One region of the Pseudomonas sp. CGJS7 genome, then DNA from elsewhere that is predicted to be linked to it. Evidence: riboswitches for the same ligand, from Rfam matches in the RefSeq annotation. Region 1 holds a riboswitch; the other holds the start of a gene.
The links. A riboswitch is a leader RNA that binds a small molecule or an ion and turns the genes downstream of it on or off. The one in region 1 is predicted to bind manganese.
Positions count from the first base shown of each region.

Region 2: linked by a shared signal. The riboswitch ahead of V7787_RS22495 (TMEM165/GDT1 family protein) and the one ahead of V7787_RS05665 (TMEM165/GDT1 family protein) in region 1 are both predicted to bind manganese.

Region 1 is NZ_JBAMDI010000005.1:127,854-133,050, forward strand. It holds gene V7787_RS05655 (SOS response-associated peptidase) at 1-179, shown strand, start outside; gene V7787_RS05660 (M48 family metallopeptidase) at 407-1,225, shown strand; gene V7787_RS05665 (TMEM165/GDT1 family protein) at 1,269-1,853, opposite strand; yybP-ykoY riboswitch at 1,941-2,081, opposite strand; gene V7787_RS05670 (class I SAM-dependent methyltransferase) at 2,122-3,120, opposite strand; gene V7787_RS05675 (2-hydroxyacid dehydrogenase) at 3,175-4,140, opposite strand; gene V7787_RS05680 (fatty acid--CoA ligase) at 4,434-5,197, shown strand, end outside.
Region 2 is NZ_JBAMDI010000038.1:56,638-61,834, reverse strand. It holds gene V7787_RS22505 (NupC/NupG family nucleoside CNT transporter) at 1-347, opposite strand, end outside; gene V7787_RS22500 (GGDEF domain-containing protein) at 552-1,691, opposite strand; gene V7787_RS22495 (TMEM165/GDT1 family protein) at 1,838-2,428, opposite strand; yybP-ykoY riboswitch at 2,569-2,663, opposite strand; gene V7787_RS22490 (hypothetical protein) at 2,768-3,712, opposite strand; gene V7787_RS22485 (aldo/keto reductase) at 3,789-4,760, shown strand; gene hemP (hemin uptake protein HemP) at 4,927-5,181, shown strand.

The DNA.
Region 1 (5,197 bases):
AGCGTCGGCCGCTCATCCTCGACGAAGCGGGGCAGGCGGCCTGGCTTGACCCGGACACGCCGATTACCCGCTTGCACGAGCTGCTGGCCAGCCCACCGGCGACGCTGCGTGAGCGGGCCTTGGCCAATTTCGTCAATGACCCGAAGCTGGATGCGCCGGAGTGTCTTACCCCTGCTTGATGGGGGGCTGTGTCGGCCCTTTCGCGGGCAAGCCCGCTCCTACAATGATCGTGTTACCCCTGCTATAGGAGCGGGCAAGCCTGCTCATACCCACGGTCGTGTTACCCCTGTAGGAGCGGGCTTGCCCGCGAAGAGGCCGGATCAGGCGACGAAAATCTTCCCTGCGGCTATGGCAGCCACTGGCGACTCGGCCTAGGATACGGCGCATGTGGATAGGGAGTGTTTTCATGCGTAAGTCTTTTGTCGTCAGCCTGCTGAGCGCTGGCATTCTGTTGGCCGGCTGCCAGGCTGTGAATACCACCAGCGGCGGTGCTGTTGGCGTCGAGCGCCAGCAGTACATGTTCAGCATGCTCTCGACCGATGAGGTCAACCAGATGTACGCGCAGTCGTATCAGCAGACCCTGGGTGAAGCATCGAGCAAGGGTGTGCTCGACAAGTCCAGCGCCGATGCCAAGCGTGTGCAGGCAATTGCCAGCCGCCTGATCGCCCAGGCGCCCAAATTCCGCCCGGATGCCGCGCAGTGGGACTGGGAAGTCAACGTGATCAAGAGTGACGAACTGAACGCCAACTGCGGCCCGGGCGGCAAGATCATCGTCTACACCGGGCTGATCGATCAGCTCAAACTCACCGATGCGGAAATTGCCGCAGTGGTGGGGCACGAGATTGCCCACGCCTTGCGCGAGCATAGCCGCGAGGCCATGTCCAAGGCATACGGTGTGGAAATGGCTCGCCAGGGCGCCGGTGCCATCTTTGGCCTCGGCCAGAGCAGCATGGCCATGGCCGACACGGTGGTGAACTACGCCATGACCTTGCCCAACAGCCGGGCCAACGAAAACGAAGCCGACCTGATTGGCCTGGAGCTGTCGGCCCGTGCCGGCTACGACCCGAATGCCGCGATCACCCTGTGGAACAAGATGAGCAAGGCTTCCGAAGGTGCACCGCCTGAGTTCATGAGTACTCACCCGGCGTCCGCGAGCCGCATTGCTTCGCTGCAGGCGGCGATTCCGAAGGTGATGCCGCTGTATCAGGCTGCAGCCAAGCCGTAAATGCCTGAATCCAGGGGCTGCATGGCAGCCCCTGATGTGCCCTTTACCCAATCCAGCCACTGGCCTTCATTGCCGAATAGACGGCCACGATCGCCAGTACGAAGAACGCCGTTGCCGCCAGGCGGCGAATCAGCGTCAACGGCAGTTTGTCAGCCGCGAAGTTACCCGCCAGTACCACCGGCACGTTGGCAATCAGCATACCCAGGGTAGTGCCGATAATGACCATGATCAGGTGCGGATACTGCGCCGCCAGCATCACGGTAGCGACCTGGGTCTTGTCACCGATTTCGGCCAGGAAGAACGCAATCAGTGTCGTCAGGAATGGCCCGAAACGGCGAGCCGGGTTCTCGTCGTCATCCATCTTGTCCGGTACCAGCGTCCACAGTGCGGTGGCCGTAAAGCTCGCAGCCAGGATCCAGTGCAGGGCCGAATCGCTGAAGAAGCTGCCGACCCACGCCCCCACGGCACCGGCTGCGGCATGGTTGGCCAAGGTGGCGGCGATGATGCCGGCGATGATCGGCCAGGGTTTGCGGAAGCGGGCAGCGAGAATGAGTGCGAGCAGTTGCGTCTTGTCGCCGATCTCGGCCAAGGCAACGATAGCGGTGGGGACCAACAGTGATTCCAGCATCAGGATTCCTACGGGGGCGGGTCGACACGGCTATGACACGTACAGCCTCCCCGCCCCGGGTAAGGTGTGCGTGTCATAGGTCTTGTCAAACCCTCGATCCGTCTATGCGGATCTCGCCATGCAGGCGTGCATGGTGGGTCGCACGCGCCATGGTCTGTGGACCAAGTATGTTGACGCGTACCGGGCGAGCTGGGTGCTCGCGGGAGACTACTCCCCTAGGACGGTGCGGATTCTGCCTAGGCAAAACGCTTTCGGCAAGCGCTGTTTTTTATCCGCGAGTTGCCTGGTAGATGCGGAAACCGTCGGCCTCGTCACGTACCTGGCAGTTGCCCAATGCCCCTTCGATCAGTGGCTGGTAGCGCAGGAAACTGTTGGCGACCAAGCGCATTTCGCCACCTTTTCGCAGATGAACGGCCGATTTTTTCAGCAAGTTTTCCGAAGCCTGATAGTTGGTATGAACGCCGGTGTGGAATGGCGGGTTGCTCAGGATAAGGCTCAGTTCGGTAGGGGCGGCGTCGATGCCATCGCCGCTGATCACTTCGCCTTCCAGGCCGTTCGCAGCCAGTGTCAGGCGGCTGGCGGCCACGGCGAAGGCATCCACGTCCAGCAAGGTCACCCGGCTTTGTGGGTAACGGCGTTTGAGCGTGGCACCCAGTACCCCGGCACCGCAGCCAAAGTCCAGCATGTGGCCACCGGGCAGTCCGTCAAGATGCTTCAGGAGCAGGGCCGTACCTCGGTCGAGTCGGCCATGGCTGAATACCCCAGGCAGGCTGACCACCTGCAACGGGCCGTCTTCGAGGGCCAGCTCGAAGCGCTCGGCCAGGCTTTCCAGCGATTTTGCCTGCGGTGCCTGGTCGATGGTCACTTGCCACAGCTGGCAGTGCCGGGCGCTGTCGAGTTTGCGTGGCTTGCCAAAGGCCTGCAGCTGCTTGGCCGCGCCCTCGATGCCACCGCGCTTCTCGCCGACCAGGTACAGCTCGCGGCCAGCCAGGCGCGATGCCAGGGCGTTGAGCAGATAGGCGGCCAGCTCGCGGGATTTGGGCAGAAACAGCACGGCGCTGTCGAATGCTGCTTCAGGGGCCTCGACGCCGTAATGGCTGCGGCCTGCGAAGCGGCTTTCGAGCATGGCCTGATCGCCGGCATGCCAGGTCCAGGCCTGGGCCTTAGGCAACTGGCCGAGCAGGTCGTCGGCGGGGGCGCCGGCAATCAGCAGCGGCCCCTGAAACAGCTCTGCCTGACGGAGCAACACTTCACTGCGCGGGTCCATGGACGACGTCTCCTGGAAAAAAGTGGCGCAGTGTAGCAGAGGCGGGCGCCTGGCTCAGCTGACCACGCGGCGTGGCTGCCCGGCGAAGAAGGCCTGGGCGTTCTCGCTGAGCTGGCCGACGATGCGCTGGCGCGACTCCACGGCACCCCAGGCGCTGTGCGGGGTGATGATCAGGCGCGGGATGCCGGGCTCCAGCAGCGGGTTGCCGTTGACCGGCGGCTCCACGCTCAGCACGTCGGTCGCCGCGCCGCCCAGGTGACCACCGCGCAGGGCATCGGCCAACGCCTGTTCGTCGATCAGGCCGCCACGGGCGGTGTTGACCACCAGCGCGTTGGGCTTGAGCAGGGCCAGTTCGCGGGCACCGAGCATATGCCGGGTGTGCTCGTTCAGTGGGCAGTGCAGGGTCAGGGCATCGACTTGCGGCAGCAACTCGTCCAGCGGCAGCCGGTCGGCGCGCTCCGGGCGGCCAGGGATCTGCCCGCTCAGTACACGCATACCGAAGGCTTCGGCCAGCCTCGCCACTGCGCCGCCCAGTTCGCCGTGGCCGAGCAGGCCGAGGGTTTTGCCCTCCAGTTCGACGATAGGAAAGTCCAGCAGGCAGAACTGGCTGGCCTTGGCCCACTGGCCATCGGCCACCGCCTGGTTGTAGTCGCACAGCCGAGTGGCCAGGGCCAACAGCAGGGCCAGGGTATGCTGGGCGACAGACGGCGTGCCGTAGCCCTGGCAGTTGCACACGGTGATGCCCTGGGCGCGAGCGGCGGCCAGGTCGACATTGTTGGTGCCGGTGGCGGCCACCAGGATCAGCTTCAGTTGCGGGTTGGCGGCCAGGGTTGCGGCGTCGAGCATGACCTTGTTGCTGACCACTGCCACGGCGCCCTGCAAGCGTTCCGCGACCTGTTCCGGGCGGGTGGCGGCGAACAGTTCGAACTGGTCGAACTGCTGCTTCAGGGGCGAAAGGTCGAGGTCGCCAAGGTCCAGGGACTGGTGATCGAGAAACACGGCGCGACGCGGGCTGGGCATGAAGATCTCCGGTGGCAGGGAGGGATAAGGGCATAGTGGCCATTTGCGGGCATGCCCGCGCCCACAAGGTCACCACAACCCTTGCAGGAGCGGGCTTGCCGGCGAAGAGGCCCTCGGCTTCGGCGCAAACCTGAAGCCGCCGCCGCAGTGTCTAGCTCAACCTTGCTGCCCGTCAACGCCCGCCACTCATACCTCTGCCGCGCAAATCATTCCTTCGGCTGATTTGGCCGTCACATTGGCGAACTACAGTAAACCCAGACTTGTCCGGCCCGCTTTTCAGAAAAGGGATCCCCATGTTGCAGACACGCATCATCAAGCCCGCCGAGGGCGCCTATGCCTATCCATTGCTGATCAAGCGCCTGCTGATGTCCGGCAGCCGCTATGAAAAGACCCGCGAAATCGTCTACCGCGACCAGATGCGGCTGACGTATCCACAGCTCAACGAGCGCATTGCCCGCCTGGCCAATGTGCTGACCGAGGCCGGGGTCAAGGCCGGTGACACCGTGGCGGTGATGGACTGGGACAGCCATCGCTACCTGGAATGCATGTTCGCCATCCCGATGATCGGCGCTGTGGTGCACACCATCAATGTGCGCCTGTCGCCCGAACAGATCCTCTACACCATGAACCATGCCGAAGACCGCGTGGTGCTGGTCAACAGCGACTTCGTCGGCCTGTACCAGGCCATCGCCGGGCAGCTGACCACTGTCGACAAGACCCTGCTGCTGACCGATGGCCCGTACAAGACTGCCGAACTGCCCGGTCTGGTCGGCGAGTATGAGCAGCTGCTGGCTGCTGCCAGCCCGCGCTACGACTTCCCGGATTTCGACGAGAACTCGGTGGCCACTACCTTCTACACCACTGGCACCACCGGTAACCCCAAGGGCGTGTATTTCAGTCACCGCCAGCTGGTGCTGCACACCCTGGCCGAGGCCTCGGTCACCGGCAGTATCGACAGCGTGCGCCTGCTGGGCAGCAACGACGTTTACATGCCCATCACCCCGATGTTCCACGTGCATGCCTGGGGCATCCCCTACGCTGCCACCATGCTCGGCAT
Region 2 (5,197 bases), on a different contig from region 1:
AGGTGGTAGAGCACGCCCATCAGCGCGGAGAAGAAGATGATCGTCGGCAGCACCTGGAAGGCGAAGATGAAGCCGAATTTGCTGACGTCCATCAGGTCGCCGAAGATGAACTTCGAGCCGGCGCCGACGAATTCGAGCACGTGCACGAAGCCCTTGCCGATCGCGTCGAACACATCCTTGCCGCCCGGCACCAGCAGCACCACCGCGGCGAAGGCGATCTGCAAGGCGATGCCGGTGCCGACCAGCTTCCAGTCGACCGCGCGGCGCTTGACCGAAAACACCCACGCAATGCCTACGAGCACCGCCAAACCGAACAGGCCGAAGCCCACGCGTGCAATCGAATCCACTCCACTCTCCCCGGCGCCGGAGCCCCGGCGGCTTTTTGACGTCTAATTAGTCGGCGCAGCCTAGTGGCTGGGCGCCTGGGCGGCAAGCCGCGGCGCAACGCGGGTGCAGTGCGGAAGGCTTGAAAAACGTACGGATGCGCGCCGGCGGCGGCTGCGCGGGCGGCTGCGGGCGGCGGCCGATCTGGCCGACTCGGGCGCGATCGTTCAGATATCCCGCGCCACCACCCGGTTGCGGCCGGACTGTTTGGCCCGCTGCAGGCGCAGATCGGCGCGGCGCAACAGCCGCGACAGGTCGCTGCCCTCCTGCGGAAACGTCACCAGCCCGGCGCTGAAGCTCAGCCACAGCGGCTCGGCGCCGCGGCCGGGTTCGAACGGACGCTCGGCGACGGTGCGCCGGATCGCGTCGACTTCCTCGAACGCGGTGCCCAGCGGCTTGCGCATCACCAGCAGGAACTCGCCGCCGCTCAGGCGCACCAGCCATTCGCTGGGCTCGGACTGCTCGCGCAGCACCGCCACCAGATGGCGCAGGCTGCGATCGCCCAGGCGATGGCCGTAGTCGTCGTTGATCCGCTTGAAGTGGTCCAGGTCGATCAGGGCCAGGGTCAGGCTGCCGCCGTCGCGGCGCACCGCGTCGAACAGGCGCGGAATGCGGTGGGTCAGCCAGGTCCGGTTGGGCAGCCGGGTCAGGCCGTCGGTGCCGGACATCTCGATCAGCCGCTGCATCCGGTAGACCACCATCGAGGTGGCCACCGTGGTCATCGCCAACAGCACCAGGCGCTGGGTCTGGCTGCCCAGGGTGACCGCGCCGTAGTCGCTGGACATCAGGTCTTCGGGCGAGTCGGCCACCGCGAACACCCAGGCCATCAGCAAGCCGTACTGCAGCAGCGCGAGCACGCCGGAGAACAAGGTCACCCGGCCGTCGCTGCGCAGCGCGGTCATCAGGATCGCCAGCAGATAGCCGCACCACACGATCAGACTGTTGAGCCCGGCCGGCAGATGCTGCACGGCCAAAGCGACCAGCACCAGGCTGGTGGCGGTGACGTCGAAGGCGGCGGTGGAGAAGGGCAGCCAGCGGTAGCGGCGCTGGCGCCGGGCCAGCGCCAGCCACAATTGCGAGAACACGTTGACCACGATCGCCCCGCCCAGGCCGATCATGGTTTCCTTGACGCTGCCGCCGCCGATCGCGTTGAACAGCGGCAACAGCAGCAACATCGCCGCCAGCACCGCGCGCAGCCGCGCCACCAGCAGCTCGCCGCCGGCGCCGATCTCCAGCATGATTTCGTCCGGTCGCGACAACAGCGCCACGATCACGCCGCGCATCCGACCGCCTACGCCTTGGTACATCCCGGTTCCTGTCCCTGCGGCTCGCCGCCGCCGTCGCGAGCATAGCGCGAGAGCCGCTCCAGCCCACGCCGGATCCGCGTTTCCGGCGTGGGATTACGACTTGCGTCTCCGCTGGGGCGGAACCAGGCCGGACTAAACCGGCGCGATCAGCCGATGCCGCGCACGCCCACCCACAGCGCCAGCGCCGCGAACACCGCCGCGGCGACGTAGCGGGCGGTCTTCAACGGCAGGCGGTCGGCGAAACGGCTGCCGAGCAGGGCCACCGGCACATTGGCCAGCAACATGCCGACCGTGGTGCCGACGATCACCGCCCACAGCGGCTCGTAGCGGGTCGCCAGTAGCACAGTAGCGATCTGGGTCTTGTCGCCGATTTCGGCGAAGAAGAACGCGATGGTGGTGGCGATGAAGGCGCCGCGCGCGGAGAACTTGGTCTCGCCCTCATCGAGCTGATCGGGCTTGAGCGTCCACAGCGCCACCGCCAGGAAGCTGGCCGCGACCACCCAGCGCAACACCTCGGGTTTGAGCCACTGCGCGACCAGGGTGCCGAACCAGGCGGCGAGGGCGTGGTTGAGCAAGGTCGCGAGCAGGATGCCGGCGATGATCGGCCAGGGCTTGCGGAAGCGCGCGGCCAGCAGCAGGGCCAGCAATTGCGTCTTGTCGCCGATTTCGGCGAGCGCGACGGTGCTGGTGGACACCCCGGTGGCGACGACCCAGGCCGGGAAAGAGGACAGATCCATAACAACTCCGGGGTCGGGCATTCGCGTGGACACGAAAGCAAACGCCACGCGGCCCGACCCGGGTTTCGCGCAACGCCTGCCTTCGGTCTTGCCCGTGGTCGCTGCGCCGGCCGTGGTCCCGAAGCGGGGCACGATCGCGCGCGGCTGCCGTGCATGCGCCATGGCCTGAGGGCCAAGTGTGTTGACGCATGCCCCCGCGAACCTGGTCGGCGGCGGGTGGGCTACTCCCCGGAGGAGGAAAGTGCGGCGATTGTAGCCGGCCCCGCGCCGGCACGCAGCAAATAAGAAGCGTTCTCTATTGGCTGCATTGGGCCGCGCTCTATTCGCTGGATTCACCGATCACTGCGAGCACGCGGCGGGTTGATCGGGCTCATCGGAATACAACGCCGAGAATCCGGCCGGCATCACCCGCGGCATCTTCTGCAACGGCGGTTTCACCGTCGGAAAAAACTCGCGCTGCCATTGCGCGGCGAGCGCGGCCGCGGCCGGTTCCAGGTTGGCGTAACGCGATTCGGGACGATCGGTGGGGCGGCCGGCCAGACGGCCGATCAGAATCCGCATCGCCCGCGCCTTGGTCGGGTCGTTGGCGATCAATCCGGTCAGCGGCGAGGAGTTGTCGCTGTAGGCGACCATCAGATCGAACACCGCCGGCAGATAGCCGGCTTCGAACGACAACTGCAGCATGTTGCCGGCCTCCGAACGCCAGCGATCGAACTCGGGCGAGTTCATGTGCGAGTAGTCGACCAGCACCGAATCGCCGCGCGCGTAGCGGTACATCGCTTCCGGCTCGCCGGCCAGCGCGGCCTGGCGCAGATAGTGGTTGCCTTGTTTCCACGAATCGGCCGGCGTGTTGCGGCATTCGGCCAGCATCTGCCGCGCGCGGTTTTCCAGCTTGGTCATGTAGGCGCGTTGATCCGGCGGCAGATCCGGGCGCGAGTTTTCCTCGGCCGCGGCCAGCATTTGTTCGGCCGCCGAAGTGTCGGTGCAGCGCAGCAGTTCCATGCCGAGCTGGCACGAGGCGCGACTGTCGCCGGCGTCGGCGCGGCCTTTGAGTTCGGCCAACTGGGGATTGCGATAGTTGTCGCGGATCGGCTCGATCTTGCGCGGTGTGTCGACGGGCGGAACCGAAGTTGTCGGCTGTGCTTGCGGCGTTGGCTCCTGCGCGCTGGCGTCCGGCGCGGCGCTCGCCGCCTGCGGCGCGCTCGCGCGCCAGTACTGCCAGCCCGCCAATGCGGCGGCGATCGCGATCAGGCCCACCACCAGGCCCCGGGTTTTCACTGCCATTGCCGCTTACCGTCCTTCTTCATGGCCGATCCGGGCGTAGCATGCCTGCAATCGACCCCTGGATTGGAGTCCGCGCATGCAATACCGACGATTGGGTTCATCCGGCTTGCAGATATCGGCGCTGTCCTTCGGCGCCTGGGTCACCTTCGGCGCGCAGATCGGCCGCGACACCGCGCGCGAACTGATCGCCGCGGCCTGGGACCGCGGAATCAATTTCTTCGACAACGCCGAAGGCTATGCCAACGGCGAGGCCGAGCGGGTGATGGGCGAGGCGATCGCCGATCTGGGCCTGCCGCGCGATGGTTATTGCGTCTCCAGCAAAGTGTTTTTCGGCGCGCACGAACAACCGCGGCCGACCCAGAAAGGGCTGTCGCGCAAGCACGTCGCCGAAGCCTGCCACGCCGCGCTGCGGCGGCTGCGGGTGGAGCATCTGGATCTGTACTTCTGCCATCGCCCCGATCCCGACACGCCGGTGGAGGAAACGGTGTGGGCGATGGATACGCTGATCCGTCAGGGCAAGGTGCTGTACTGGGGCACTTCGGAATGGCCGGCGGCGCTGATCCGCGAAGCGCACAAAGCCGCGCGCGCTCATCATCTGCACGCGCCGAGCATGGAGCAGCCGCAATACAACCTGCTGCACCGCGAGCGGGTCGAACTGGAATACGCGCCGCTGTACGCCGAGCTGGGCCTGGGCACGACGATCTGGTCGCCGCTGGCCTCGGGCCTGCTGACCGGCAAATACAGCGCCGGCTTCGACGGCGAAAGCCGCCTGGGCCACGCCGACAAGGAATGGTTGCGGCGGGTCGCGGTGGGCAGTTCCGATCAGCGCCGGTTGCAGCGCGCCGACGCGTTCGCGGCGGTGGCGCGCGAGCTGGGCGTGGCCCCAGCGCCGTTGGCGATCGCCTGGTGCCTGCGCAATCCGCATGTGTCCAGCGCGATTCTCGGCGCCAGCCGGGTCGAGCAGCTGTTGCAGAACCTGGACGCGCTGGAACTGGCCGGGCGGATCGACGAGGCCGGTTGGCAGCGGGTGGAGGCGGCGACCGCCTGAGCGGGACCGTCAGGACGGGACCGTCAGAGCTGGACCGTCCGTCGGCCGAGCTTGCCTGGGCGGGCGTGTTCACGGGCGCGATCACAGATTCCTGTGTTTGCGTGTTGACTGGCAAATGAGAATCATTATCATCATTCGGGAGCCCACCCCCGAACGAGTCACCGCCATGTCTCTGCGCAACCCCGTGCTGCAGCTCAAGCCCCGTACCGATCGTTCCCTGACCGCCGTCGCCGCGCCCGTCGCCGCCGTGGCCCCGGCTTCCGCCGCGGCCGTGACGTCTGCCGTCGTCGCCGCCGCCCAGGGCGTTCTGATCGAAAGCACCGCGCTGCTGCGCGGCGCGCGCGAGGTGCTGATCCGCCACGGCGGCGAGGTTTACCGCCTGCGTCACACCCGCAACGACAAGTTGATCCTGACCAAGTAATCCCGCGTAACACGCG